Regions from separate parts of the Buttiauxella sp. WJP83 genome, predicted to be linked through region 3. Evidence: riboswitches for the same ligand, from Rfam matches in the RefSeq annotation. Region 3 holds a riboswitch; each other region holds the start of a gene.
The links. A riboswitch is a leader RNA that binds a small molecule or an ion and turns the genes downstream of it on or off. The one in region 3 is predicted to bind cobalamin.
Positions count from the first base shown of each region.

Region 1: it holds a riboswitch for cobalamin, as region 3 does, so the genes downstream of both, OH773_RS04730 (cobyrinate a,c-diamide synthase) here and btuB (TonB-dependent vitamin B12 receptor BtuB) in region 3, are expected to answer to the same signal.
Region 2: it holds a riboswitch for cobalamin, as region 3 does, so the genes downstream of both, OH773_RS07650 (cobyrinate a,c-diamide synthase) here and btuB (TonB-dependent vitamin B12 receptor BtuB) in region 3, are expected to answer to the same signal.

Region 1 covers NZ_CP110080.1:1,018,987-1,029,236, forward strand. Annotated here, with positions in the region: gene cobA (uroporphyrinogen-III C-methyltransferase) at 1-319, shown strand, start outside; gene cobD (threonine-phosphate decarboxylase CobD) at 347-1,420, shown strand; gene OH773_RS04720 (precorrin-2 dehydrogenase/sirohydrochlorin ferrochelatase family protein) at 1,413-2,108, shown strand; gene OH773_RS04725 (L-threonine kinase) at 2,115-2,981, opposite strand; cobalamin riboswitch at 3,647-3,821, shown strand; gene OH773_RS04730 (cobyrinate a,c-diamide synthase) at 3,918-5,297, shown strand; gene cbiB (adenosylcobinamide-phosphate synthase CbiB) at 5,294-6,253, shown strand; gene OH773_RS04740 (cobalt-precorrin-8 methylmutase) at 6,264-6,893, shown strand; gene cbiD (cobalt-precorrin-5B (C(1))-methyltransferase CbiD) at 6,893-8,029, shown strand; gene cbiE (precorrin-6y C5,15-methyltransferase (decarboxylating) subunit CbiE) at 8,023-8,628, shown strand; gene OH773_RS04755 (decarboxylating cobalt-precorrin-6B (C(15))-methyltransferase) at 8,618-9,187, shown strand; gene OH773_RS04760 (cobalt-precorrin-4 methyltransferase) at 9,180-9,953, shown strand; gene OH773_RS04765 (precorrin-3B C(17)-methyltransferase) at 9,981-10,250, shown strand, end outside.
Region 2 covers NZ_CP110080.1:1,650,716-1,660,965, forward strand. Annotated here, with positions in the region: gene dacD (serine-type D-Ala-D-Ala carboxypeptidase DacD) at 205-1,371, shown strand; gene sbmC (DNA gyrase inhibitor SbmC) at 1,609-2,079, shown strand; gene OH773_RS07640 (FUSC family protein) at 2,169-3,227, shown strand; gene OH773_RS07645 (DUF496 family protein) at 3,468-3,788, shown strand; cobalamin riboswitch at 4,071-4,263, shown strand; gene OH773_RS07650 (cobyrinate a,c-diamide synthase) at 4,426-5,808, shown strand; gene cbiB (adenosylcobinamide-phosphate synthase CbiB) at 5,805-6,767, shown strand; gene OH773_RS07660 (cobalt-precorrin-8 methylmutase) at 6,777-7,409, shown strand; gene cbiD (cobalt-precorrin-5B (C(1))-methyltransferase CbiD) at 7,406-8,542, shown strand; gene OH773_RS07670 (cobalt-precorrin-7 (C(5))-methyltransferase) at 8,536-9,138, shown strand; gene OH773_RS07675 (decarboxylating cobalt-precorrin-6B (C(15))-methyltransferase) at 9,128-9,706, shown strand; gene OH773_RS07680 (cobalt-precorrin-4 methyltransferase) at 9,690-10,250, shown strand, end outside.
Region 3 covers NZ_CP110080.1:4,517,457-4,527,706, forward strand. Annotated here, with positions in the region: rRNA gene OH773_RS20880 (16S ribosomal RNA) at 1-1,324, opposite strand, end outside; gene murI (glutamate racemase) at 1,709-2,575, opposite strand; gene btuB (TonB-dependent vitamin B12 receptor BtuB) at 2,520-4,391, opposite strand; cobalamin riboswitch at 4,462-4,653, opposite strand; gene trmA (tRNA (uridine(54)-C5)-methyltransferase TrmA) at 4,763-5,863, shown strand; gene OH773_RS20900 (YijD family membrane protein) at 5,908-6,264, opposite strand; gene fabR (HTH-type transcriptional repressor FabR) at 6,279-6,920, opposite strand; gene sthA (Si-specific NAD(P)(+) transhydrogenase) at 7,117-8,517, shown strand; gene oxyR (DNA-binding transcriptional regulator OxyR) at 8,491-9,417, opposite strand; gene argH (argininosuccinate lyase) at 9,683-10,250, opposite strand, start outside.

The DNA of each region.
Region 1 (10,250 bases), 1.2 Mb from region 3:
TGACCCGCAAAACTGGCATGCTTTTGCACAGCTCGACGGTACGCTGGTTATCCTGATGGGCATGACCAGGCTGGTAGAAATATGCCAGCAATTAATGGCCGGCGGAAAGTCTGCGGATACGCCAGCCGCCGTGGTGATGTATGCCAGCCAGACGCGCCAGCAGGTTGCGCGTGGAACGCTTGCCACGATTCACCTCGAAGTCGAGCGCCAACAACTTCATGCCCCCGCACTGATCGTTATTGGTGACGTTGTGAATCTGCATGATGTCCTGGCATTTTCGGCTACGCAGCTGGAAATTGACCAGGAATTTGTCTGCTAATGCGCTGGTTTTCTGTGAGGCAGACCCATGAGTGAACATGGCGGGAACAGTGTCGAAGTCGCACAACAACTCGGTATTGCCCCAGAATCCCTGCTGGATTTCAGCGCAAATATCAATCCTCTTGGTTTATCAGAGCGCGTCAAATCGCTGATTATTTCTCATCTGGATGTTATTGAGCGCTATCCGGATATTGAATATCGCCACCTTCATCAGGCGCTGGCAATGGCCAATCAGTGTGATGTTGAGCAGGTGATGGCCGGAAACGGTGCCACGGAGCTGATTTATGGCCTGGTGCGGGCGTTATCGCCACGTCGCGCAATGCTTTTGGTGCCCGGTTTTGCTGAATACCGCCGGGCACTGGTGCAGCATGGCTGCGAGGTCATTGAATATCGGTTAAATGAGGAGCAGGGCTTTCAGCCGGATAGACAGCTTCTCGAGGCCGTTCGTCAACGAAGGCCTGACTGTCTGTTTATTGCCACGCCGAATAACCCAACAGGATTGATGCCTGAACCTCAACTGTTAATCGAGCTGGCGGAATTGTGTGAAACGCTCCAGATAGCGCTGATCGTTGATGAAGCTTTTATTGATTTTCTTCCCCATGGATCAAACCTGGCCTTACGTTTGACGCACTCGCGTTATCTCTACCTGCTGCGTTCGCTGACCAAATTTTTTGCCATCCCAGGCCTTCGTCTGGGCTATTTGCTCAGTGGTAACAGGGCGAGAATCCGTCAGCTGAAAAATAACCGCGAGCCCTGGTCGGTCAATGCGCTCTCGTCACTCGTCGGCCAGTACCTGCTTAATGATGACGATTATATTAACGTCAGCCATAAGTATATTGCCCGGCAGCGGGATTATTTATGGCAGGCCTTGAGCCAGTTTGCGTCGTTGATTGTCTGGAAGCCGACAGCTAACTACCTGTTTTTCAGATGTATCAAAAAAGATATTGATCTGAAGGCTGCGCTGTTAGCGCATCGTATTTTGATTCGCCACTGTGAAAATTATCCCGGTCTTGATAGCAGTTACTTTCGTGTGGCAGTGCGTACGGAAGATGAAAACAGGGCGTTGATTCAGGCGTTAACCCAGATATTAACGCGTGACTGACACTATCAGCCGGGCATATTTACCCCCAACGAAAACACACGCCACGATGGACTACTTTCCCATATTTTGTGATTTGAAAGACAAGCGCTGTTTGATTGTGGGCGGCGGCCAGGTTGCCACCCATAAAGCCCGTGGCCTGTTGCAGGCGGGGGCGACGTTGCGTCTGGTCGCACCGTCGATCACTTCTGAGCTCGAGCAGCTTTGTGCCGAACACGATATCGAGTGGCTCCAGGTTCCATTGATAAAACAGCATCTTAAAGGATGTTGGCTGGCGATCGCGGCAACCAATGACGCCGCGGTTAACCGTCAGCTCAGTCAGTGGGCAACGGCTGAACAGATATTCTGTAATTGTGTTGATGACCCTTCGTGCGCATCATTTATTACCCCTGCCATTATCGATTGCTCTCCGGTGATCGTTGCCGTGAGTTGTGGTGGCAATGCGCCGGTTTACAGCAAAATCCTCAAACAACACCTGTCTGAGCAGCTTCCTGCTGGTATGCGTGAGATGGTGTTGCTGGCGGGTGTGTTGCGGGAGCGGGTTAATCAATCTTGTGATAGCCGCGAGAGAAAACGGGCATTCTGGACGACGTTTTTTCAGCATGCGCCCCTGCGGCAGGCCGTGTCAGAGAACAATACTGCTGAAATTCACCGGCAGGTGGAGAGCCTTTTCCAGAACGCTTTTTATTAACCGCGATTACTGCAAGCTCGCGCCGCCCTCGACCATCTTCAGCAAGTGATGCACCGGCCAGTGCTGGTTTAAGCGTGATTCCGTCAATAATCCTTTCACCCGATCAACGTCATGTTTGTTGCGGTCCAGCAGTAGCCCCACCACGCTTCCACTGTGAGCGACATTGATACCGTAGAGATCGCACTTTTCTACCAGTGATAACAAAGCCTTAAACTCGGGTTTGGGCAGAATATTCTGGCTCGCCTGCGCGCTAAGCGTTGCGCCTTCGCCCATCAGTCGCGGATTGTTCTGCTCACAGGCTTGCTGAATTTTCTCCCAGGCCGTCTCCAGAGCGGTGACCTGTTTTTGCAGCAAAGTGTTTCTCTCCATGCGGTGATAATCTTCGGTACGCAACGTTAATGGGCTTTCAAGCACCAGCAGATCCAGCTCCGGTTGCGGGTGACAGGCGATACGTGTGGTCCCTTTGTTATGATCGAACAGCGACAGGCTGCGAAAAATAGTGCTGTCGGTGGGTTCGAGTGAAACACACAACGCCGCCAGCGTCTCTTCACCGAGTTCATGACCTAAATAATGGGCGGTGGCGAGCGCCGTGGCGGCAATATCCGCAGTGCTACTGGCCATCCCTTTGGCGACCGGAATAGTCGAGTGACGCTCAATACGAATTTCACGGCTCAGATCTGCAGGATAGTGCCAGTGAGAAAGAAGCTGTTTCACCATGGCGCGTGAGAGAGGAAGTTCATTCGCCAGCGGGGCACCGGTGGTGACTTCAACGGTGCTGTACCAGTCCACAGGACAGGACACCAGCTTTTCGCTGCCGAGGATCCACCCCTGGATGAGTTCGCCGCAGGATGCGGGGCATTGGGCTATTGCCACGTTCACCACCTCGTTTATCTCCTTCATACATCAAGCTGCCATCTTGCTACGACTCGAATTATTTTGGGGATAGTTAATTAGAATTTGCGCGATAGTGACACGGCACTAAATGGCTTTTATTGATTTGCCACAATATAGCTTCAACCTCCATTTTAGCAATAAAAATAAATATCACATTGAATGCGTAATATATGTACCGACAGGGTTTGTATTTATTATTTGATTTATTTTCATATTATTGTGATTTATTTTCATATTATTGTGATTTATTTTCATGAAGTTATTGGAATATTTATGGCAACTATTTTGACGTTTAAAAATGTGCGGGAAGTGGGTTTTGTTATTGCATGAACAAAAAGGCTATTAATTGTGGAGTGTGTCAAAGTAAGCAAATTTAATTGGTCTGATAAATTGTCGTAGCGCAAGAATTTAATTCGTTAGTGGCTATAACCTGTGTCGAGTTTTTATTTGGTGATGTTCTGAAGCGTTTTTAAATTATGTCTCTATACCCGTCATCCTTCAAGTTGCAGGGGTGTTGGCTGCACTCTCAAACCCCAGTCACTTACTTTAGTAAGCTCCTGGGGATTTGCTCCCTTGCCGCCTACCTGCAACTCGAATGATAAAGGGTATATGTATGAAGAAGCGTGAATTAATTCCATGCGCGACTAACTGTAATGCTAACTGATATACCACATTGTGTGGTTGGGAAGGGGGTTTAAATCCCCCGCAGCCCCCGCTGCTGTGATGCTGACGAACCCGTAATGCCACTGATCGCAAGATTGGGAAGGGCGGGTGAGAGTGACGCTAAGCCAGAAGACCAGTCTGTTAGCCAAAAACAACAACTTCGGTGGGAAGTGGGTTGCTCAGATGCGTCTGGTCGAAAGACCGGGTAACCGCACTTCCTGACAGCCCAACCACCCAAAACAGGATTGGGGTATGGCAGTCAGGAAACGGACATTCATTCTTGCAGGCACCTCCAGCGGATGTGGAAAAACCACGGTCACGCTGGGTTTGCTTAGCCTCCTCAAACAGCGCGGATTGCGCGTTCAGCCTTGCAAAGTTGGGCCTGATTACCTTGATACCGGTTGGCATAGCGCCGTAACCGGCACGAGCTCCCTGAATCTTGACCGCTTTATGTTGCCCGTCTTCACGTTAAATGCCCTGTTTGCCGAGCGTATGCAGCATGCGGATATTGCGGTGATTGAAGGCGTGATGGGGCTGTTCGATGGCTATGGCACCGATCCTGATTATTGCAGCACGGCGGGAATGGCAAAACAGCTTAACTGCCCGGTCATTCTTCTGGTTGACGGTAAAGCCGTCTCGACGTCGATTGCCGCCACCGTCATGGGGTTTCAACGTTTTGATCCTGCGTTGCCGCTGGCGGGTGTGATCGTCAACCGCGTCAATAGCGAAAGCCATTATCAGCTCCTGAAAAGCGCGATTGAACGCTACTGCAACGTGCCGGTATTGGGCTACGTTCCCCGCGTGGAAGGGGTTTCGCTACCTGAAAGGCATCTGGGGTTGGTGACCGCACGCGAGTCCGTAGTCAATTCGCAGCCATGGACAGACTTCGCCAGGGTGCTGGAAAACACGCTGGATATTGACCAGCTGCTGGCACTGAGCGTCTGCGATGTGCTTCCTTCAGGAGCGTGGCCCGAATTACCGTCTGCAGATTGCGGCAAAGGATTAACGCTGGCACTGGCGGATGACGAGGCGTTTAACTTCTACTACGCCGACAACATTTCCCTTCTTGAACGCGCAGGCGTGCGCATCGTGCGCTTCAGCCCCCTGCATGACAGCCAGTTGCCGGAATGCCAGATGATCTGGTTCGGTGGCGGCTACCCGGAACTCCACGCGCAGAAGTTGTCCGCCAATCATGCCATGCGCGCACAAATCCTGGCGGCTCATCAACAGGGCGTGGCGATTTATGGCGAATGCGGCGGGTTGATGTACCTCGGAAGCTCACTGCAAGACAGCCACGGCGTGACTTATCCGATGGTCGGCGCTATCCCCGGCCATAGCGCGATGGGCAAAAAGCTAACCCGCTTTGGCTACTGTGAAAGCCGTGCGCTGGTGCCAACGTTGCTGGCCGACGCAGGCGAAACGCTGCGGGGCCACGAGTTTCATTATTCAGATTTTACGCCGGAAACCCCGGCGGTCATGGCGAGCAGTAAAACCCGCGACGGCGCGGTTCTTCAGACGTGGTCGGGTGGCTGGCAGGTGGGAAATACCTTCGCCAGCTACCTGCATATTCATTTTGCCCAGCGTCCAACACTGCTGAAGCGCTGGATCAGCGCGGCCAGGAGGGCGAGATGACGCTACTGGCCTGGGCGGTTGCGTGGATGCTGGATTATCTGCTGGGCGATCCTCATCACTGGCCGCATCCGGTGCGCTGGATTGGCGCGCTGATTACCTTTGTACAACGACTCGTCAGACGCTGCTGTCGCAGCGAAACCGCCTTGACCCTCGGCGGCGGGGTGATGTGGCTGAGCGTTGTGGGGATCACATGGGGCGTGGCGTGGGGCGTGCTGCATGTTGCCAATGCTATACACCCAGGCCTCAAGTGGGTTGTCGAAGTGTGGATGATTTTCACCGTGCTGGCTGCCCGCAGTCTGGATGACGCCGCGCGTGACGTTGAGCAGCCGTTACGTGCAGGCAACCTTAAAGAAAGCCGCAAAAAACTCGCCTGGATAGTCGGGCGGGACACCTCTCAATTGCACATGCCGCAAATCAATCGTGCCGTGGTGGAAACCGTCGCGGAGAACACCGTGGATGGCGTGATTGCGCCGCTGTTTTTCCTGCTGCTGGGCGGAGCGCCACTGGCAATGGCCTATAAAGCCGTCAATACGCTGGATTCAATGGTGGGCTACAAACACGAAAAATACCGCGCGATTGGCAAAGTCAGCGCGCGAATGGACGACCTCGCCAACTTCATCCCGGCGCGTATCAGCTGGTTATTACTGAGCCTGGCCGCATGGGTGTGCCGGAAAAATGCCGTGGACGCGCTGCGTATTGGCTGGCGCGATCGTTATAACCACAGCAGCCCCAACTGCGGTTGGTCTGAGGCCACGGTAGCAGGGGCGTTAGGGATCCGTCTGGGCGGGCCGAATGAATACTTTGGGCAACGGATTGATAAACCCTGGCTCGGGGACGCGTCCCGCGAGATAGCCGTTGACGATATTTCAGGAACGATTCAATTGATGTGGGTGGCTTCCACGTTGGCGCTGATGCTGTTTGCGCTGGTGCGGGTTATCTGGTCTGGGGCTTTCTAAGGGCAATATGATGAATTACATACAACAACCACAAGCGATTGAAACCAAAAGTTTCGAGATTATCGGCGAGATCGTGCGGGAAACCCGGCCGGAATACCGTTTTGCCAGCGAGCTGCATGAAGCGGTGATTAAACGGGTCATCCATACCACGGCAGATTTCGACTGGCTGGATATCTTATGGTTTTCCGAACATGCGCTCGACCACCTGTGCGACGCGTTGCGCAGTGGCTGCACGGTTTATACGGACACCACCATGGCGCTCTCCGGCATCAATAAATCGCTGTTGGCCAGTTTCGGGGGCGAGTGCCGTTGCTATATCAGCGATCCCCACGTGGTGCGCCAGGCGAAAGAGCAGGGAATAACGCGTTCCATGGCGGCGGTGGATCTGGCGCTGGAAGAGGAAGGCGAGAAGATCTTTGTTTTTGGTAACGCCCCAACCGCACTGTTCCGCTTGCTGGAAAAAGAGACTCCGGTTCGCGGTGTGGTTGGCGTTCCGGTGGGGTTCGTCGGTGCAGAGGAGTCAAAAGAGGCGCTCACGACCAGCCCTCTGCCAGCCATTGCGGCGCGGGGGCGCAAAGGGGGAAGTAACGTCGCGGCCGCCATCGTCAATGCCATGCTCTACCACATGCGGGAGGCGTGATGAGCGACTCCTTCGATGCGCCGGTGTGGCATAACGGCAAAGCGTTACGCAAAGGCTATACCACCGGCTCCTGCGCGACGGCGGCAGCAAAAGTCGCGGCGTTAATGGTCCTGCGCCAGCACCTGATTCATCAGGTTTCGATTACGACGCCTTCCGGCGTGACGCTGTGTCTGAATGTGGAATCGCCGCAAATCGAAGGGCAGCAAGCCGTTGCCGCCATCCGTAAAGACGGTGGTGATGATATTGACGCCACGCACGGCATGCTGATTTTCGCCCGAGTCGCGCTGAATGATTCTGGTGAGATAACCCTTTGCGGCGGCGAAGGTGTAGGAAAAGTCACGCGTAAAGGTATCGGCCTGCCGGTCGGAAGCGCTGCTATCAACCGGACACCGCGCCAGACGATCGAGTCAGCTGTACGTGAAGTGATTGGGCCATCGCGTGGCGCGAGTGTGGAGATCTTCGCCCCCGAAGGGGAGATCCGGGCACAAAAAACCTATAACGCTCGGCTGGGCGTGATCGGCGGGATCTCTATTATTGGCACCACGGGCATTGTGACCCCGATGTCAGAAGAGAGCTGGAAGCGTTCGCTGGCGCTGGAACTGGAGTTGAAGCGCGCCGCAGGGCTGGATCGCATCGTGATGGTGCCGGGCAATCATGGCGAACGTTTTGTACGCGAACAGCTTGGGGTGGATAGCCAGTCCATCGTCACCATGAGCAACTTTGTGGGTTACATGATTTCGGAAGCGGTGCGCCTCGGGTTCCGTCACATCGTGCTGGTCGGGCATCCGGGGAAGCTTATCAAGGTCGCTGCCGGGATATTTCACACCCATAGCCATATTGCCGACGCCCGCATGGAAACGCTGGTCGCGCACCTGGCCCTACTTCACGCGCCTTACGAATTGCTGACCGCCGTCAGCCAATGCGACACCACCGAGGCGGCGCAAGAGCACATAGATGCCTGGGGTTTTCAGCACATCTATAACCACCTTGCCGAACGCATTTGTCTGCGTGTTGGCCAGACGCTGCGTTTTACGAACCATCCGCCTGTTTGTGATGCCGTGATGTTCTCTTTTGATAACCAACTGTTGGGCAGTAATCGTCCGTTGCAGGACATCGCGGAGGAATTGCAATGTTAACCGTTGTGGGGATGGGGCCTGCGGGCCTGCATCTGATGACGCCCGTTGCCCGCCAGGCTGTCGCTGACGCTGAATTTCTGGTCGGCGGGAAGCGCCATCTGGCGCAGTTCCCTGATTTCTGCGGCGAAACGCGTGAACTGGATGCCGACATCCCCGGTTTACTCGACTGGCTTGAGCGCCGGTTATCGCACCGCGTGGTGGTGTTGGCTTCCGGCGACCCGCTGTTTTATGGCATTGGCACGCGGTTGGTCGCGCATTTCGGACTTGAGCGCGTGCAGGTGATCCCAGGGATCAGCGCGGTGCAATATCTGTGCGCCAAAACCGGCATTGATATGAATGACATTTGGTTGACCAGCAGCCACGGCAGAACAGTCGATTTCGATGCGCTGATTCGCCAGCACAAAGTGGCGATGGTGACAGATAAATTGTGTGGCCCACGAGAAATTGCCGCTGAGCTTAACGCCAGAGGTGCCGGGCAACGCTGGCTGGTGATCGGTGAAAACCTGGCGATGGAAAATGAACGCATCCACCGGCTGCGCGCCTGTGATGTCCGAGCTGAGTACGACATGAATGTCCTGGTGATCCTCAATGAAAGATGAGCTGTTTTTACGCGGGGCAAAAGTCCCGATGACCAAGGAAGTGGTGCGGACGTTGGCTCTCGCCAGGCTGGATTTACATCGGGCCAGCCATTTAATTGATGTTGGCGCAGGCACGGGCAGTGTCTCAATTGAAGCCGCGCTCGGCCACCCTGAACTTCGGGTGACAGCAATCGAACGAAACCCTACGGCGCTGACGCTGCTGGCGGAAAACCGCCGCCATTTTGATTGCCGGAATATTGAGATTATCGCCGGTGAAGCCCCGATGGCGCAGGGGGAAAAGGCCGACGCTATTTTTATCGGCGGCAGCGGCGGCAACCTGACGCAGTTAATTGACTGGGCGTTGAACCAGCTCTGCCCGGAGGGGCGCCTGGTGCTGACGTTTATCCTTCAGGAGAACCTATCCGCCGCACTCAATCATCTCTCTTCCCGCGGCATTCACGATTTTGATTGCCTTCAGTTGCAGATTTCCGAGTTAACCCCACTGGGGAACGGGCATTACTTCAAACCCAATAACCCCACTTTTATGATTTCCTGCCAGAAGGAAAAAAATCATGGCTAAGACTTTTGATCCCCGCAGCGTTTGGTTTGTTGGCGCGGGACCCGGTGACCGTGAACTGATTACGCTCAAAGGCTACCGTTTGCTGCAAGAAGCGCAGGTGGTGATTTACGCCGGGTCGCTCATCAACACTGAGCTGCTGGAATATTGCTCGAAAGAAACGCAGTGCCACGACAGCGCGGAGCTGCACCTGACACAAATTATCGACCTGATGGAAGAAGGGATTAAAGCCGGTAAAACGGTCGTCCGTCTGCAAACCGGCGATGTGTCGCTCTACGGGTCAGTTCGCGAACAAGGCGAAGTGCTGGCGAGCCGTGGTATCCCGTGGCAGGTGGTGCCGGGCGTCAGTGCTTTCCTGGGCGCGGCGGCGGAGCTGGGTGTCGAGTACACGGTGCCTGAAGTTTCGCAAAGCCTGATCATCACGCGTCTGGAAGGGCGCACGCCCGTGCCGGCGCTTGAGCAGATTGAATTGTTCGCCAGCCACCAGACATCCATGGCGATTTACCTCTCCGTTCAACGCATCCACCGCGTCGCCGAAAGGCTGATTGAGGGCGGATATCCCGCTGCGACGCCAGTCGCGGTTGTCTATAAGGCGACCTGGCCGGAAAGCATGACCGTGCGCGGTACCCTAGCCGATATTGGCGACAAAGTCCGTGACGCGGGGATTCGCAAAACCGCGCTGATTCTGGTCGGCGCGTTCCTCGGCGAAGAGTTCCATTATTCGCGGCTGTATGCCGCAGATTTCAGCCATGAATACCGTAAAGCCTGAGTTAATCACACTGGGAGTTTCACACTGATGTTAAGCGTAATTGGGATTGGCCCTGGCTCGCAGGCAATGATGACCGTCGAAGCCGTGGAAGCGTTGCAGTCTGCCGAGATCGTGGTGGGTTATAAAACTTATACCCATCTGGTGAAGGCTTTCACCGGCGATAAGCAGGTGATCAAAACAGGGATGTGTAAGGAAATTGAACGCTGTCAGGCCGCGATTGAACTGGCGCAAAACGGACACAACGTGGCGCTGATCAGCAGTGGCGATGCGGGTATCTACGGTATGGCGGGGCTGGTG
Region 2 (10,250 bases), 1.8 Mb from region 3:
GTATCAATCATTGCTGTCGGGTGTTGCATAAGCCAATGGTAAACCATTAACAGCCTTGCAAGAAGTCTCCGTAACGACGGAATAACGTATTCGTCAACGGTATGCGAGTGATCGCATTCATATCTTTTTGCAATTTAATTGCGAAAAAAGTCACAAACTGCAGTAAAAGAGGCGGCTGAATTAATTGTTACCGAGGATATATCGTTGAAGATCCGTCTGTTTGCTGTTTGTACCTTGCTGTCATTTTCTGTTCACTCCGCTTTTGCCGACGACACCTTTGTTAATGCGCCACCTCCACCACAAATTCAGGCGGGCTCATGGGTATTGATGGATTACACAACCGGGCAAATTCTGGCTGCTGAAAATGAGCATGTACGACGCAATCCAGCGAGTCTGACCAAACTGATGACCGGCTACGTGGTCGATCGTGCGATTGATAGCGGCCGGATCTCGGCAAACGATATGGTGACCGTCGGTAAGGATGCCTGGGCAAAAGGCAATCCGGTATTTGATGGCTCGTCGCTGATGTTCCTGAAAGCGGGCGACCGACTGACCGTGCATGACTTGAGCCGCGGGCTGATTATTGACTCCGGAAATGATGCCTGTGTTGCGCTTGCCGATTATGTGGCCGGTGGGCAGCCGCAATTTGTGGCAATGATGAATAAATACGTGCAACAACTCCACCTGCGCGACACCCATTTCGAAACGGTTCATGGCCTGGATGCCCCAGGCCAGCACAGCACCGCTTATGATCTTGCTGTACTTTCCCGAGCGATAATCCACGGTGAACCTGATTTTTATCATATGTACAGCGAGCGCAGCCTCACCTGGAACGGCATCACGCAACAAAACCGTAATGGCTTGTTGTGGGACAAAGGGCTGAATGTGGATGGGCTGAAAACCGGCCACACCGCGAGTGCTGGCTTTAACCTTATCGCCTCGAGCGTCGTCGGCGAGCGCCGTTTGATTGCCGTGGTGATGGGCGCGGAAAGTCCAAAAGGACGCGAAGATCAGGCGCGCAAACTGCTGCACTGGGGCCAGGATAACTTCGATACCGTGCAGGTTCTGCATAAAGGCAAAAAAATTGGTACTGAAGCTATCTGGTATGGCGATAAAAAGCAGATCGAAGTCGGGACCAATCAGGATGTTTATTTGGCCCTTCCAAAGTCTGAAGTCCCGAACATTAAAGCCAAATATATTCTTGATAATCAGGAGATTGAAGCGCCAATTACTGCCAACCAACATGTGGGTGAAATCGAGCTCTTTGATCGCGACAAGCTCATTGCGCACTGGCCATTGGTGACGCTAACTGACGTCAAAAAGGGCAGTACCTGGTCGCGCCTGGGTGACTATATCAGCCACAAATTGTAATTCATCACACGCGTACACAACGGGCCGGCAGGAATGTCGGCCCGTTTTTATTGGCTGTACTATGCTCTACAACGATGCTTTACGACGGCGCTCAACCAACGATGACTAAACGGTCGGAAGTTTTGCGAAAAGCGATCATGCTCGCAAAGTAACCACATCACCCTGACAAAGGATTGTTTCCCTGCACTAGAGTGGTGTATAAACATACAGTATTTTTTAATCAGGTCAGGAGGTCATATGGAATTTAACGTACAACATGTCCACGAGCGTAAAGTTGCCGGTTTTCATATGGTTGGGCCGTGGGAGCAAACGGTTCATCAAGGTTTTGAACAACTTGCCCTGTGGGTAAAAACCCACAAAATCGTTGGTGAAGAGTGGCTGGCGGTTTATTACGACAATCCCGATTTAGTGCCTGCAGAGAAATTGCGTTGCGACACCGTTGTCTCGGTGAGTGAAAACTTTACCGTGCCGGATAACAGCGAAGGCGTCATCGTCACCGGCATCCAGGGGGGGCAGTATGCGGTGGCTCGTGCCCGCGTTGACGACGGCGATTTTGCGAAACCGTGGAATCTCTTTTTTGACAGCGTTCTTGCCAATAATAGCTACCAGATAACCGGTAAACCCTGCTTTGAACACTATCTGAACGACGGCTCAGAAAGTGGCGTGTGGGAAATAGACATGTATATTCCGGTGGCAGATCAAGTCTGATGCTAAAGGGGGCATACGCCCCCTAACTTTGTGATGTCCGCTCAAAAAAAACAGGTACAATCCCGTTTTTATTTCCAGGGGAGCTGAGTGTGCGTCCAGATAAATCACTAAGCCCATTTGAGATCCGCATTTACCGCAACTACCGTACAGTGCATGGTATCCGTATCGCGCTGGCATTTGTTCTCACATTTTTGATTGTTCATCTTCTAAAAGTGCCCGAAGGGACGTGGCCGCTAATCACACTCGTGGTTGTGATGGGGCCGATCTCTTTCTGGGGTAACGTCGTGCCTCGCGCCTTTGAGCGTATTGGGGGAACAATTTGCGGTGCTGCCATGGGGCTTGTGGCGCTGAAACTTGAACTGTTTTCGCTCCCGCTGATGTTGGTCTGGTGTGCCATCGCCATGTTTATCTGTGGTTATCTGGCTTTGGGGAAACGCCCGTACCAGGCGCTGCTGATTGGAATCACTCTTGCCGTCGTGGTCGGGGCTCCAGCGGGGGATATGGAGATTGCCCTTTGGCGTAGCGGCGACGTTATCTTTGGCTCACTGCTGGCCATGCTCTTTACCAGCATTTATCCTCAGCGCGCCTTTATCCACTGGCGTATACAAATGGCGAACTTCGTTACCGCCTTTGGTCGGGTTTACAACGCCGGATTTTCACCTAACTTATTAGAGCGCCCGCGCCTGGAAAAACACTTACAGAAGGTGCTTGGCGATGTGGTGAGAATGCGGGCGCTGATTGGCCCGAGCAGTAAAGAGACGCACATTCAAAAGTCGATTTTAGAGGCGATTCAAACGGTTAGTCGCAATATGGTGTGCACGCTCGAGCTGCAGGTCAACGCTTATTGGGCATCGAGGGAAAGCCATTTTCTGATGATTAATGCGCACACTTTGCGCGAAACGCAACAAATGACGCAGGGCACGCTTGCCGCTATCGCTCGGGCGTTACACGATGGCAACCCGTCGCCAATATCGGCAAACAATGAAAAACTGAGTGAAATCGTCAGTGAACTGCACGAGCTGATGCAAAATGGCCAAAATGGGAAACTTCAGGAAACGCCGATTCATGGCTACGTCTGGTTGAGTCTGGAGCTTGCTCGTCAACTAGAATTGCTTTCGCAGTTGATCTGCCGCGCGTTACGTAAATAATTGCTTAACCTGAGGTGAATTGCTGGTTTCGATTCAGCAGCTTTTGAGGTTAAGATAGCGAAATAGACTAATCGCCTGTACTGTTCGGGTTGTCGCCTTGTATCACGCAGCTTGAAGTCGTACGGAGCATCCCCAAGTATGATGGGGTAAAAGAATTGTCAGCGGCCGCCGCTACCATTAAAGTAATCTGATGGCGGCTGTCTTAACGAATCCGAGTATGAAATTAGCAGGGGTATAAAAATGGAACCAACCAAACCATCTTTCCAGGACGTGCTTGAGTTCGTGCGTCTGTTCCGTCGCAAAAACAAACTGCAGCGTGAAATCCAGGACGTTCAGAAAAAGATCCGTGATAACTCAAAACGTGTTCTGCTGCTTGATAACCTGAGCGACTACATCAAGCCGGGAATGAGCATCGAAGCAATTCAGGGCATCATCGCCAGCATGAAAACTGACTATGAAGACCGTGTTGATGACTACATCATCAAAAACGCAGAGCTCTCTAAAGAACGTCGTGAAATTTCCAAAAAACTTAAAGTCATGGGCGAAATCAAAGCCGACTGATATCCGTTATCGTTCCGCTGCCATGATGCCGTTCGAATGATTTAGGGTATAAATGATTTATTGTAAAAACCGCCGCTTTGGCGGTTTTTTTTATCGCGAGAAAGCGTACTCAGCCGTCAATCCCGTTTTACCCTCTTCAGACAGGGCTAAAAAATCAGTAAAAATTGTTATAGCGCAACATTGGATTTCTTATAGCTTTTACACTGTGTCCACGTTTAAGTATTCATGCACATGATTTTAAAGTGAACCTGTGCTAGTCCGGTAAATATATCCGGCGCAAAGTAGTATCAACAACTGACTCGTTTATGCCACGGGATGTACGCAAAATCATCCGTGGCTGGGAAGGGGGTGAAAATCCCCCGCAGCCCCCGCTGCTGTAATGCCGACGAACCCGCGTAACCACTGATCTTATGATTGGGAAGGGCGGGTAAGAATGACGCTAAGCCAGAAGACCGACCTGTCAGCCTTACCCGTCATAATTCAAGTTGCAGGTGCGTTAGCCGCACTTCGACATATCTGAATATGACACTAAACAACTCCTTCGGTGGGAAGTCAGTTGTCATCAGATGCGTGCAGCCGTAAGGCTTGCGCGTACGAGCTGACATCCGCGCTTTGCCGAAACAGTATTAAGGCAACTATGGCAGCGGTAGCGAAACATGCATTCGTCATTGCAGGCACCAGCAGCGGCTGTGGCAAAACCACCGTTACGCTCGGGTTGCTTCGCGCCCTCATGCAACGCAGCCTTCGCGTTCAACCTTTCAAAATCGGCCCCGATTATCTCGACAGCGGGTGGCATAGCGCCGTGACCGGCATTGCCTCGCGTAATCTCGATGCTTTCATGTTGCCTACGCTCACCTTAAACGGCTTGTTTTCAAAACAGATGCAACAGGCGGATGTTGCCGTCATCGAAGGTGTGATGGGGTTGTACGACGGTTACGGAACCGATCCGAACTATTGCAGCAGCGCGGCAATGGCAAAACAGCTGGGTTGTCCGGTGATTTTGCTGGTGGATGGTAAGGCGGTCTCCACTTCTATTGCCGCGACGGTAATGGGGTTCCAGCGCTTTGACCCGCGGCTTAACATCGCGGGCGTGATCCTCAATCGCGTCAACAGCGAGAGCCATTATCAACTGCTTGCCGAAGCCATTACGCGTTATTGCGGGCTGCCAGTGCTGGGCCGAGTGCCAACAATGGCGGATGTGGCTTTGCCGTCACGCCATCTCGGGTTAGTTCCTGCGCAAGAAAATGCCCAGCATGATGAGCGCTGGCAGAATCTGGCACAACAGCTTGAACAAACCGTGGATATTGACCGCTTACTTGCGCTATCTCATCTGAATTCTCTGCCACAGGGTGAAGCGCCCGCGATCCCTGATCCCGCGCTGGCTGAAGGTCTGACACTTGCGCTCGCCCAAGACGAAGCCTTCAACTTTTACTATCCCGATAACCTCGAAATGCTTGAGCAGGCTGGGGTGAAAATCCAGCGCTTCAGCCCGTTGCACGACACAAAAGTGCCTGACTGCCAGATGATTTGGCTCGGTGGCGGTTATCCCGAAGTCCATGCCACAACACTCGCCGCAAATACCCGCATGCGTGAATCCCTGCAAGACGCCCATCAGCGCCGTATCCCGCTTTACGCCGAATGCGGCGGCTTAATGTATCTCGGGGAATCTCTTACCGATGGCGAGGGGGAAGCTCATGCTATGTGCGGTGTGCTGCCAGGTCACAGCCAAATGGGCAAACGGCTGACCCGTTTTGGCTACTGCGAAGCCACCGCGATTCAAAACACGTTGCTGGCCAAAAAAGGTGAAACCTTGCGCGGCCACGAGTTTCATTACTCCGATTTCAATGGCCCATTACCCGCCGCATTCGATTGCTGCAAATGGCGTGACGGCGTTGCCGTTTCCCGCTGGCAGGGTGGCGTCCAGCATCAGGCAACCTTTGCCAGTTATCTCCATGTGCATTTTGCCCAACGTCCTGGTTTGCTCAACCAGTGGTTATCTTTTGCGAGGAACTCGCTATGACATTGCTTGCCTGGGGGGCGGCCTGGTTACTGGATTACTGGCTCGGCGATCCACCGCATTGGCCGCATCCGGTTCGCTGGATTGGCAACTTGATTAATTTCATGCAGCGCAAGATTCGACAGTTTTGTAAAAGCGATCGTGCGCTGAAAATCGGTGGTGGTGTGCTTTGGTTGGTCGTCGTGGGCATGACCTGGGGCGTGAGTTGGGGGGTATTACACCTCGCCAATCTGGTGCATCCGTGGCTTGGCTGGTTGGTGGAAGTGTGGATGATTTACACCGTGCTTGCCGCCCGTTGCCTGAGCGATGCCGCACTAGAGGTGTACCGCGCCTTGAAAGAGGGAACGCTTGCCGAAAGCCGGGAAAAACTGTCGTGGATAGTGGGACGCGATACTTCGCAACTGGAACGCCCACAAATTACCCGTGCGGTTGTGGAAACCGTGGCGGAAAACAGTGTCGATGGCGTGATTGCACCGCTGTTTTTCCTGATGCTGGGCGGCGCACCGCTGGCGATGGCCTATAAAGCGGTCAATACCCTGGACTCGATGGTGGGGTACAAAACTGAAAAGTACCGCGCGATAGGTTATGTCAGCGCCCGTCTTGATGATCTCGCCAACTATCTTCCTGCTCGCCTGAGTTGGCTGCTGCTGGCCCTCGCCGCTTTGTGCTTACGTGCCAATCCCCGCCAGGCCCTGCGCATCGGCTGGCGTGATCGCTATCAACACAGCAGCCCAAACTGCGCCTGGCCTGAAGCGACGGTCGCAGGTGCGCTTGGGATCAGGCTCGGCGGGCCGAACACCTATTTTGGCGAGCGGGTAGAAAAACCGTGGATGGGGGATGAGCAGCGTGGCGTTGCTATTGACGATATAACCCGCGCCATTCAACTCATGATGTTGGCTTCGCTATTTGCTTTGCTGCTGTTTGCCGCAATGCGCTGGCTGGCGCTTGGCATAGGCTCTTAAGGATTCCCGATGAATTACCTGCAACAACCCCAGCTTATTGAACAACATAGCTTTGAAATCATCAGTGAAATCATCGCGCAACAGCATCCCGAATACCGTTTTCACGATGCGATTCAGGAAGCGATGATTAAGCGCGTTATCCATACCACCGCCGATTTTGAGTGGCTGGATATTCTGTGGTTTTCCCCGGATGTCATCGAACAACTTAGTCACAGTTTGCAGCGTGGCTGCACCTTGTACACCGACACCACCATGGCGTTGTCCGGCATCAATAAAACGCTACTGGCGCAATTTGGTTGTAGCTGCCGTTGTTATATCAGCGACCCGCGCGTGGTGGCGCATGCCAAAGAGCAGAGCATTACCCGTTCAATGGCGGCGGTCGATCTCGCATTGCAGGAAGAGGGCGAGAAGATCTTCGTCTTTGGCAACGCGCCAACTGCGCTGTTTCGGCTGCTGGAAAAAGGTGCGCAGCCCGCTGCTGTTATCGGTGTGCCGGTCGGATTTGTCGGTGCAGAAGAGTCCAAAGAAGCGCTTATAGAAAGCGGTTTACCGGCGATTGCCGCCCGTGGGCGCAAAGGCGGCAGCAACGTCGCGGCGGCCATTGTCAACGCGCTGCTTTATCGCTTGCGGGAGGCTCAGTGAGCGAGCAGCAAGCCGACTGCATCTGGCATAAAGGCAAGGCTTACCGCAAAGGTTACACCACCGGATCCTGCGCCACCGCTGCCGCGAAAGTGGCGGCGCTGATGGTGTTGCGCCAGCATGTTATCGACCAGGTTTCTATTGTCACGCCTTCTGGCGTCACGCTGCATCTCAATGTCGAAATGCCCATGATTGAAGGCCAGCAAGCGTCGGCGGCCATCCGCAAAGACGGCGGTGACGACGTTGACGCAACCCACGGCATGCTGATTTTCGCCCGCGTGCAGCTCAACGACAGCGGGATTATCACATTGCGCGGCGGCGCGGGGATTGGCGTGGTCACGCGCAAAGGCATCGGCTTACCGATCGGTGAGTCTGCCATTAACCGTACGCCACGCCAGACCATTGTTGCCGGGGTGCGTGAAGTCATAGGCGCGGAACGCGGCGCAGAGATTGAAATTTTCGCCCCGGAAGGTGTTGAGCGGGCTAAAAAAACCTATAACCACCGTCTCGGCATTCTGGGGGGCATTTCCATCATCGGCACTACCGGCATTGTGATGCCGATGTCAGAAGAGAGCTGGAAACGCTCGCTGGCGCTGGAACTTGAAATGAAACGCGCCGCAGGCCTCGATAAAGTGATTCTGGTGCCAGGCAATCACGGCGAGCGCTTTGTGCGCGAACAACTTCAGTTGGACAGTGAATGTGTGGTGACGATGAGCAATTTCGTTGGCTACATGATTCAGGAAGCTGTCCGCCTCGAATATCGCCATATTGTGCTGATTGGCCACCCCGGCAAACTGGTGAAAGTGGCCGCCGGAATATTCCACACCCACAGCCACATTGCCGACGGACGCATGGAAACGCTGGTCGCCCATCTGGCCTTAATGGGCGCACCGTTTGCGCTGCTCGAAGCCATAAGCCAGTGCGACACCACTGAAGCGGCACTCGAAATCATCACAGAACAGGGCTGGCAAGGGGTGTTTGAACGCCTGGCGACACGTATCTGTGAACGTGTCGAAGAGATGCTGCGCTTTACCCAGTCACCGCCAAAATGCGACGCCATTTTGTTCTCGTTTGATAACCAGATTTTAGGCAGCAGCCGCCCCGTGGCTGATATTGCGCAGGCGTTGCGATGCTAACCGTGGTGGGCATTGGCCCAGGTGCGACGGAATTCCTGACCTTTCAGGCGCGGGCTGAGATTGATGAAGCGCAGATCCTGGTGGGCGGTGCTCGCCAGCTTGCGCTGTTTAATGATTTTCGTGGTGAAACGCGTTTGCTGACGGGCGATCTTGACGAGCTTATGGCCTGGATTCGGGAACGCCTCAACCAACAAATCGTTGTGCTGGCTTCCGGCGATCCGCTGATCTACGGCATCGGCAAGCGTCTGGCGGCGGACTTCCCTATGGAACATCTGCGCATTATTCCCGGTATCAGCTCGATTCAATATCTGTGCGCCAAAGCGGCGGTCGACATGAACGACATATGGATAACCAGCAGCCATGGCCGCGAGCCAGATTTCCAGGCGATTGCCGCGCACCAAAAGGTGGCGATGGTCACTGACCGAATCATCGGGCCGTATGCCATTGCCCAGGCACTGCTGGCGCGTGGCCTGAACCCTACGCTGATCATTGGCGAAAACCTATCGTCAACGGAAGAACGCATCCATCGTCTGGCAGCCTGTGATGTCGCGCAAAACTATGGGATGAACGTGGTGATTATTCTCAATGAAAGATGATCTGTTTTTACGCGGCGCACGCGTGCCGATGACCAAAGAAGTGGTGCGTACCCAGGCCTTAGACCGTTTGCAGTTGCAGAACGCTCAGCATTTTATCGACATTGGCGCGGGTACCGGCAGCGTGTCGCTCGAAGCAGCCATGCGTTACCCGCAATTACGTGTTACGGCGATTGAACGCAATCCCGACGCGCTGGCGTTAATGGCAGAAAACCGCGAGCGTTTTGCTTGTCCAAATATTGAGATTATCAACGGCTATGCCCCCATTGAGCTCGATGCGATAGCCGATGCGGTCTTTATCGGTGGCAGCGGTGGGCAGTTAACCGAGCTTATCGACTGGTCGCTGGCACATTTGCATCCCGGCGGGCGACTGGTGATGACCTTTATCCTGCTGGAAAATTTAACTTGCGCGCTAACCCACCTCGAGCAGTGCGCCATTCACGATCTTGATTGTCTGCAACTTCAGGTTGCAAGCCTCGCCACGCTTGGCAGCGGCCACTATTTCAAACCGAACAACCCCACATTTTTGATTTCTTGCCTCAAGGAGGGAAGCCATGACTCAAATTTATGATACCCGTAAGGTCTGGTTCGTCGGTGCCGGCCCTGGCGACAAAGAACTGATCACCCTCAAAGGCTATCGCATCTTGCAGCAGGCGGAAGTGGTGATTTATGCCGGTTCGCTCATCAACCCTGAACTGCTGGATTACTGCCCGGAAGGGGCGGAGTGCCACGACAGTGCCGCGCTAAACCTTGAGCAAATAATCGAACTGATGGAAAACGGCGTGAAGGCAGGCAAGCTGGTGGTGCGCTTACAAACCGGCGACCTTTCACTGTACGGCTCGATTCGCGAGCAGGGGGAAGTGCTCACCGAGCGCGGTATTGGCTATGAATCGGTGCCGGGCGTCAGCGCATTTTTGGGGGCCGCCGCGCAGCTTGGCGTGGAATACACCGTACCGGAAGTCTCACAAAGCCTGATCATCACACGCATCGAAGGCCGCACGCCGATGCCGCCACTCGAACAGCTTGAGTCGTTCGCTAAACATCAGACGTCGATGGCGATTTTCCTCTCGGTGCAGCGTATTCACCGCGTGGCTGAGCGCCTGATTGAAGGCGGT
Region 3 (10,250 bases):
GTCGAGTTGCAGACTCCGATCCGGACTACGACGCACTTTATGAGGTCCGCTTGCTCTCGCGAGGTCGCTTCTCTTTGTATGCGCCATTGTAGCACGTGTGTAGCCCTACTCGTAAGGGCCATGATGACTTGACGTCATCCCCACCTTCCTCCAGTTTATCACTGGCAGTCTCCTTTGAGTTCCCGGCCGAACCGCTGGCAACAAAGGATAAGGGTTGCGCTCGTTGCGGGACTTAACCCAACATTTCACAACACGAGCTGACGACAGCCATGCAGCACCTGTCTCAGAGTTCCCGAAGGCACCAAGCCATCTCTGGCGAGTTTCTCTTGATGTCAAGAGTAGGTAAGGTTCTTCGCGTTGCATCGAATTAAACCACATGCTCCACCGCTTGTGCGGGCCCCCGTCAATTCATTTGAGTTTTAACCTTGCGGCCGTACTCCCCAGGCGGTCGACTTAACGCGTTAGCTCCGGAAGCCACTCCTCAAGGGAACAACCTCCAAGTCGACATCGTTTACGGCGTGGACTACCAGGGTATCTAATCCTGTTTGCTCCCCACGCTTTCGCACCTGAGCGTCAGTCTTTGTCCAGGGGGCCGCCTTCGCCACCGGTATTCCTCCAGATCTCTACGCATTTCACCGCTACACCTGGAATTCTACCCCCCTCTACAAGACTCTAGCTTGCCAGTTTCGAATGCAGTTCCCAGGTTGAGCCCGGGGATTTCACATCCGACTTGACAAACCGCCTGCGTGCGCTTTACGCCCAGTAATTCCGATTAACGCTTGCACCCTCCGTATTACCGCGGCTGCTGGCACGGAGTTAGCCGGTGCTTCTTCTGCGAGTAACGTCAATCACTGTGGTTATTAACCACAATGCCTTCCTCCTCGCTGAAAGTACTTTACAACCCGAAGGCCTTCTTCATACACGCGGCATGGCTGCATCAGGCTTGCGCCCATTGTGCAATATTCCCCACTGCTGCCTCCCGTAGGAGTCTGGACCGTGTCTCAGTTCCAGTGTGGCTGGTCATCCTCTCAGACCAGCTAGGGATCGTCGCCTAGGTGAGCCATTACCTCACCTACTAGCTAATCCCATCTGGGCACATCTGATGGCATGAGGCCCGAAGGTCCCCCACTTTGGTCCGAAGACGTTATGCGGTATTAGCTACCGTTTCCAGTAGTTATCCCCCTCCATCAGGCAGTTTCCCAGACATTACTCACCCGTCCGCCGCTCGTCACCCAGGAGCAAGCTCCCTGTGCTACCGCTCGACTTGCATGTGTTAGGCCTGCCGCCAGCGTTCAATCTGAGCCATGATCAAACTCTTCAATTAAAAGCTTGATTTGCTTCAACTCGTGAAGCGGTGCTCAAAAATTAACTTTCGTAATAATTCAACTAAATGAATTACTGCTTGGTCACTCTTCAAGACTTGATATTTTTTTGATACCCGAAGGTATCTGAGATATCAATCCTGCGAGTGCCCACACAGATTGTCTGATAAATTGTTAAAGAGCAGTGAGTTACGCGCTTTCGCTTGCTAACTCGAGGTGGCGTATATTACGCTTTCCTCTTTCAGAGTCAAGCGTTTATTTTCGCTTTTCGTCTGACTGACGGGCCGGTTTGTAAGCCGTTGTGCCGTGTCAGTGGAGGCGCAGTATAGGGATTTTCTGGAAGCTGACAACCCCTATTTTCAATTTTTATTTCAACCGTCGATTTTTTATTCAAAATCGTCGCAAACAGCCAGTTTTTCTAGCCTTGGGAAGCCATAACGCTGCAAAACGGGTGCTAATTGTGCAATCTCAGGAGTTAGCCCCATGCAGAATGCAATATTCTCATCCGCAGATGTTGCATTCGGAGATTCATGCTCCAGCAGCCATACCGTACGGCGAGCAATCGCAGCACCTGAATCTATCAACCTGGTGCCTTCAGGAAGAACTTGTAGCAACTCTTCTTCTAATAGAGGGAAATGGGTGCAACCTAATACGACAGTATCTGGCGGCTCCTTCATTCGTAGCCATGGGCGAAGAATCTTGCGCAGTTCTTCAAGGTCCACAGGCTGACCGTGTAACTTGGCCTCTGCTAATTCCACCAGCTCTGCCGAGCCGAGCATTTCGATTCTGCATTCCGAAGCAAAACGCGCGACCAGCTCATGAGTATAAGGGCGGCGAACCGTACCGCGAGTCGCCAGTAAGCCCACAACACCATTGGTCGTCAGACGGGCAGCAGGTTTAATCGCAGGAACGACACCAACAACCGGGAAAGCGAACTTTTCACGAAGAGCGGGAAGCGAAACGGTACTCGCCGTATTACAGGCGATGATGGCGAGCGCGAGTGGATAACGTTCCTGAACAGCGGTAACAATTTCCAATACGCGTTCAACAATGAACTCTTCGCTTTTCTCACCGTAGGGAAATGCTACGTTATCGAAAGCATAGATATAGTGCAGGTCAGGCAGAAGTTGCCGGACTTCATCATACACAGAGAGCCCACCGACACCGGAGTCAAAAACCAGTACGGTGGGACGTGTATTAGAAGGTATAGCTGCCAGAGAGGTAGTATTCCCGTCCTGGGGTTTGATAGCCATAAACCGTCTCGTAATCTTTATCGAACAGGTTGGCGATTCTACCACGAACGGTTAACTGAGAGGTGACTGGATATGAAGCCGCTACATCAACTGTGCTGTAACTCGGCAAAATTTGCTGAGTAGGGTTATAAGCAGAGGTGTTGTTGTCATAGCGTTTTCCGTAATACTGCCATGCCACATCCATATCTACGTTAAACATCGTCCAGTCGAGCTGGTACTTTGCCTGGCGCTTGGCGCGACGAGCCAGCACTTCATCATTCTGGTCATCACGCGGATCCATATACTGCAGCGTTAGCTTGTGGGTAAAGATGCCAGTATCAACGCTCCCGGTCCATTCAATCCCTTTGATGGTTGCAGACTTGATGTTGTCATAAGACCCATCATAAGTAACCGGATCGGAATAGTAGGTAATCAGGTTTTCAATCGTGTAGTGATAAGCCGACAGACGCCAGTCCACCGGTCCGGTCAAACCTTCAAGCCCTGCTTCCCATTGTTTAGATTCTTCTGGTTTCAGATTCGGGTTTGAGTCGATACCAAAGCGTGTCGAGCCATACTGTTGTCCGAGTGATGGCGCAAGGAACCCTGTACCGTAAGAGATCGTTGCGCGATATCCTTCAACGAACTGCCAACCCGCGGCAGTCTGCCATGTGCCGTGCCAGCCGAATTGTTCGTCATTATCTTCACGACCAGAGGCTTCTAAGGTTACGTCACCAAACTGCTGCTGCCCACTAAGGTACACGCCCGTGTTATCGCGTTTATAGCTATCAGACATCACAGTATCAGAGGATGTCAGACGCTGTTGCTGCCAGTCCACCCCAGCACTGATTGAGCCATTCCCAACAAGGAAGTTGTTACCCCATTGGATGTTGCTCTGGGTCATGCGGTCAAGTGTCGTACCATCGTTATAGCGGCCAAACTCACTGCTATAGTTGTAGTCCTTCACTTTTTGATAGCTCGCCAACAACTGCGTGGAATAGATTCCAGAATGGAAACGCAGGCCAGCATCATAATTCTGGTTATAGAGTTGATGCTCATCGGCGCTATACGCTGGTGAATAAGGAGGAGCACCTAAATCATAATCGCTGTTGTTGGTGTAACCGTAGGTACGGAAGAAACCATCAAACTCTTCGCTAAATTTGTGCTCAAGGCCCGCCCAATAGCTTTTGCTACGGTAGCCATCGCTGTCGTTATCACCGCTATAAGTCGAGTGTGGCTGAACGTTGAAACCGTTGGTGGATTCATACGCACCAGAGATTGTCGCTACTGTATCGCCAAAACGTTTACGCAACGTTCCATCATATTGTTGATAGCTATTCGAACCGACACCTGCATTGATCTGCGATTTCTCTTCATCGCTCTGGGTAATGATGTTCACCACACCGCCAATCGCACCGGAACCATAAACGGCGGAACGCGGGCCACGAATGTATTCCACTCGCTGCACTAAAGAGATAGGGATTTGGCTGATATCTGAAGAATTAGAAATGCCAGGGCGCGCAAGCGGAACGCCATCCACCAGCACTAATACATGGCTGGCGCTCGTCCCGCGAACAAACATGGAGGAGCTCTGCCCCAGACCACCGTACTGCACAATATCGACACCCGGTAAACGGCGCATCACATCATTAAGTGATTTTGCCTGCCATTGGTCGATCTCTTCCCGGGTGACAATATCAGTTGGAGCCAGAACAGTATTCACCGGTTGCTGAAAACGGTTAGCCGTTACCACCAGGGTTTCGTCAGAATTGCTGTCTTGCGCCCAGCCTGAAAAAGCCGTTACGGACAGAGCCGTAAGCAGCGAAAGGTTTTTTACCATCATTTTTAATAAGCATCCGCTTTCCAATAAGGATGCCGCAGACATAACCGATAGCACGCGATAGTTATGCAGATTGCGACGTATACCGGCAGGTCTTCGGGCTTGGAGGCGTATTACTTCCGGATGATGACTTCCCACTTAGTTAAGCAGTGTCTGCATATTGCGCTCATCCCACTCTTCCTTACCGCTGCGCGTCAGCCCCAGAATTACACTGGGTTCCCTTTTAACTCATAAAAAAGAGGCCGGAATCTCTATGCTACGATTTTGTTAACAAGTTTGTCTAGAAACATCAAAATGCAACAGCACTGGACATCACGTACCTATTCCCTACAATCGCCGCGTAGTTTGACTTCATTAACAGGTATGAGCTCATGACCCCCGAACATCTCCCAATTGAACAGTACGACGCGCAACTGGCCGAAAAAGTCGCCCGCTTGCAAAGCATGATGGCCCCTTTTACGGCACCCGCGCCGGAGGTGTTTCGCTCGCCGGTCAGCCATTACCGGATGCGTGCCGAATTCCGTATCTGGCACGATGAAGACGACCTGTATCACATCATGTTTGACCAGCAAACCAAACAGCGTATTCGGGTCAATAGCTTCCCTGCTGCCAGTACGCTTATCAATGCGCTGATGCCTGCGATGCTCGACGGAGTTCGTGACATCCCAGCCCTGCGCCACAAACTTTTCCAGATCGATTATCTGACCACAATGAGCAACCAGGCGGTTGTTTCGCTGCTTTACCATCGCAAGCTTGGTGAAGAGTGGCAGCAGCATGCCCAGGCGCTGCGCGATAATCTACGCGCGCAGGGTTTCAACGTTCATTTGATTGGCCGCGCCACCAAAACCAAGATTGAACTGGATCAGGACTTCATTGATGAACGCTTAACCGTTGCCGGTAAAGAGATGATTTATCGCCAGGTTGAGAACAGCTTTACTCAGCCTAACGCGGCGATGAATGTTCATATGCTGGAATGGGCGCTGGATGCGACTCAAGGTTCAAAAGGCGATCTGTTGGAATTGTACTGCGGTAACGGCAACTTCTCGCTGGCCCTGGCACGTAATTTCAGTCAAGTGTTAGCGACGGAAATTGCCAAGCCTTCTGTTGCTGCGGCGCAATACAACATTGCCGCTAACCAAATCGATAACGTGCAAATTATCCGCATGGCCGCAGAAGAGTTTACTCAAGCGATGAATGGCGTACGCGAGTTTAACCGCCTGAAAGGCATCGATCTGAAAAGCTATCAGTGCGAAACCATTTTTGTCGACCCACCTCGCAGTGGCCTGGATGCCGACACAGTGAAAATGGTTCAGGCGTATCCGCGCATCCTCTATATATCCTGCAACCCGCAAACCCTTTGCGAGAACCTGGAAACATTGAGCGAAACCCATAACGTGTCACGCCTGGCGCTATTCGACCAATTCCCGTATACGCACCATATGGAATGCGGCGTGTGGTTAACGCGCAAATAGCAAAACGGACGCCTCGGCGTCCGTTTTTGTTTCTTCCAGCGTGATTATTCAGTCACCTGCGTTTTACGAGCGCGGACTTTAAAACCAATCCAGAACAACAGAGCAACTGAAAGCACAGCTGGCAAGAAGTTAGAGCCGATCGCCGGATATTCAGCGCGCACAACAGCGCTATACAGCAACACACCCAACACGAAACACGCGGCGGCAATAGTTGGCAAACCAACCGGCATCGTGCGGTTTTGGTAGCGTTGATGCAAACAATACACGGTCAGCACCAGCGCAATAATAGGGAAAATGGAAAATGGCACGACCGAGCTAAACACCGCGGCAAACGTACCGTTTATCGACAAGCCAGCGATAAACGCTAACCCGAGCGTACCTCTCTCTTGTAACTGTTTCATAGCTCTTCCTTCACTCACTCTTCGGATAAATGAGCCAATGCCACTTTTTCTTGCTCCCGGCGATACCAGTAATACGCACCTTTAGAAATCATGCGCAGCTGAAGCACCAGTCGCTCTTCAAGCTGACGACGCTGATCGGCATCAACGTCCAACGCTTCGGCACCAGCACTAAATACAATTGTTACCATCGCTTCCGCCTGCGCCTCGGTAAAGCTGCGCGGCATGCGGTTTTCGAGTTCCAGATAGTCAGCAAGTTCCGCAATAAAGTGCTGAATTTCACGTGCGACGGCAGCACGGAAAGCAGCTGACGTTCCAGAACGCTCACGCAACAGTAAACGGAACGCGTTGGGATTATTACCGATAAATTCCATAAATGTTGAGACGGAAGTACGAATTACGCTTCCGCCTTTAGCAATTCGTTGGCGAGCCTGGCGCATTAACTGGCGCAGCATCAGGCCGCTCTCGTCGACCATCGTCAGCCCAAGTTCATCAACGTCACGGAAATGGCGATAAAACGATGTTGGCGCAATACCAGCCTCACGAGCGACCTCGCGCAAACTCAGGCTGGCAAAACTCCGTTCAGCACTTAACTGGCTAAACGCGGCTTCTACCAGAGAACGCCTGGTTCTTTCTTTTTGTTGCGCTCTTACACCCATCATATTGCCTGAATCTCTTAAATCGAAACCGCACTATACCAGAGATTAACTTAACTGGTTTTATACGGGATCGTGAATGATTGTTTACGCGAGCTTCCTCGCGTTACGTAGCAAAAAGCACAACGACAATTGGGTTATCTCGGCGTTGATGTTACCATCGTGTTGCTTTTATGTATAAGAACAGGTAAGCCTTACCATGTCACACACCTACGATTATGACGCAATAGTAATTGGTTCCGGTCCTGGCGGCGAAGGCGCTGCAATGGGGCTGGTGAAACTTGGAGCAAGGGTAGCCGTCGTCGAGCGCTACCATAATGTGGGCGGCGGTTGTACCCACTGGGGAACCATCCCCTCGAAAGCCCTCCGCCACGCAGTCAGCCGCATTATCGAATTTAATCAAAACCCGTTATACAGCGACCACACTCATCTTCTCCGTTCTTCTTTCGCCGATATTCTTAATCACGCCGACAGCGTTATTAACCAACAAACACGCATGCGTCAGAGCTTCTATGAGCGCAACCACTGTGAGATGTTGCAGGGCGATGCACGTTTTGTCGATGAGCACACCATTTCACTGGAATGCCACGACGGTTCAGTGGAATTGATCACCGCTGAGAAATTCTTGATAGCTTGCGGCTCACGGCCTTATCGTCCATCAGAAGTTGATTTCAGCCATCCCCGCGTGTACGACAGCGACTCCATTCTCAATCTGCACCATGAACCGCGCCACGTCATTATTTATGGTGCTGGGGTGATTGGTTGCGAATATGCGTCAATTTTCCGAGGCATGAATGTCAAAGTGGATTTGATTAACACCCGCGATCGCCTGCTGGCATTCCTCGATCAAGAGATGTCCGATTCGCTCTCTTACCACTTCTGGAATAGCGGCGTCGTCATTCGCCACAACGAAGAGTTCGAGAAGATTGAAGGCGTGGAAGATGGCGTCATTGTCTCGCTGAAATCAGGCAAAAAAGTGAAAGCTGATTGCCTGCTATATGCCAACGGACGTACCGGTAATACCGATTCATTGTCGCTGGAAAATGTCGGTCTGGAAGCGGATGGTCGTGGTCTGTTGAAGGTCAACAGCATGTACCAGACAGCCCAGCCGCATATTTATGCCGTGGGCGATGTGATTGGCTACCCAAGCCTGGCTTCAGCCGCATACGATCAAGGTCGAATAGCTGCGCAAGCGATGGTCAAAGGTGAAGCTACCGCGCATCTGATTGAAGATATTCCAACTGGTATTTACACCATTCCAGAAATCAGTTCCGTCGGGAAAACTGAGCAACAGCTGACCTCGATGAAAGTGCCATACGAAGTGGGCCGTGCGCAGTTTAAGCACCTGGCTCGTGCGCAAATTGTTGGAATGAACGTGGGTACGCTAAAAATTCTCTTCCATCGCGAGACGAAAGAGATTTTAGGTATTCACTGCTTCGGTGAGCGTGCGGCTGAAATTATTCACATCGGCCAGGCGATTATGGAGCAGAAAGGTGGCGGTAACACGATCGAATACTTTGTTAACACCACCTTCAACTACCCGACTATGGCGGAAGCCTATCGGGTTGCGGCACTAAACGGTCTGAACCGCTTGTTTTAACGCTGGCTCAAAATGGCCATCCATATGTGTACGGATGGCCTCTGCGAGCTGCTCATAGCGACCACGCAGCGGAGAACCCGGACGATAAACCAGGCCGATAGTACGGCGCGGTTCTGGTTTATAACACGGCAGATAGACGACACCATCGCGCTCGCGCTCATTCGGCACAGCCAGTGCGGGTAACAAGGTAATTCCGCTCCCTGCCGCAACCATGTTACGCAGCGTTTCAAGGCTGGTTGCACGGAAATGCGTATCTTCATCGGCGCCCGCTTCAAAGCAGAAACCCAGAGCCTGATCGCGCAGGCAATGCCCATCTTCCAGCATTAAAAGCTTTTCACCCGCAAGATCCGACAACGGCACACGATCGCGCTCTGCCCATGGATGATCCTGGTAAATCGCCAACTTCATCGGCTCGTCGAATAACGGTACTTCGATAAACGCTTCACTCTCTTTCACCAGAGCCAGAATCGCACAATCAAGCTTGCCGCTATCAAGTTGCGCGAGCAGTTGATGGGTTTGCGCTTCGTGAAGGTACATTTCTAGTTTGGGGAAGGTTTTATGCAGCATCGGGATAATCTGCGGTAACAGATAAGGCCCAACGGTTGGGATCAACCCAATGTGCAACGGCCCCGACATCGCTTCGCCTTGTTGGCTCGCCATCTCTTTCAGGACTTTCACTTCGCGCAGCACTGTACGGGCCTGATCCACTAACAGTAAACCCGCTTGCGTGAACAAGACTTTTCGGCTGGTGCGCTCAAGCAGCATGACACCGAGTTCATCTTCAAGCTTACGAATCTGGCCGCTCAGCGTTGGCTGACTGACATGGCAGGCATCCGCTGCCCGACGAAAGTGGCGATGTTCAGACAACGCCACCAGATATTCAAGATCACGAATATTCATTCTCTATCCTCCGTCGCCATGATAGCCCATGGCGATAGAAATCATAGCAACGAACGATTATCCCTATCAACCATTGATGGTAAATAATAGCCAGCAACAGCACAAACCATCCATGACCGTGGTTTTGTTGCAGAGACACCCTGAAAGCCTAAAAAAGTAATGAAGCCAACGTGAGTTATTTAGCGGACATCATGTCCGCTTTTTTTTATCCGTTATAAACAAAAAAACCTGGCACCAGGCCAGGTTCTTCCTACTGAAAACGATGTTAACTCAGACGTTGTTTTGCGTCGGCAATCGCCTGTGCTACCTGCTGTGGAGAGACGCCGCCTTTTGCTGCGCGCTTATCCAGGCAAGATTGCAATGACAAAATGGGATAAACATCATCACCAATCGTCGCGCTAAATTTCTGCAAATCAGCGAGTGACAATGCTTCCAGCGCTTTGCCCTGGCGAATCGCTTCCACCACTGCTTCACCCACAATATGGTGCGCTTCGCGGAATGGTACGCCTTTCGCGACCAGATAATCGGCCAACTCGGTTGCATTGGCATAACCCTGTTCGGCAGCTTCTTTACAACGCGGGCGTTTCACCTGAATACCATCCAGCACCAGCACGGACATATGCAGGCAATCCATCCAGGTATCGAGTGCGTCGAACAAGCCCTCTTTGTCTTCCTGCATGTCTTTGTTATACGCCAGCGGCAGCCCTTTCAGGGTCATCATCATGCCTGTCAGCGCACCCTGCACACGACCACATTTGCCACGGATAAGCTCCAGTGCATCCGGGTTTTTCTTTTGTGGCATCAGGGAAGAGCCCGATGTCACACGGTCAGAC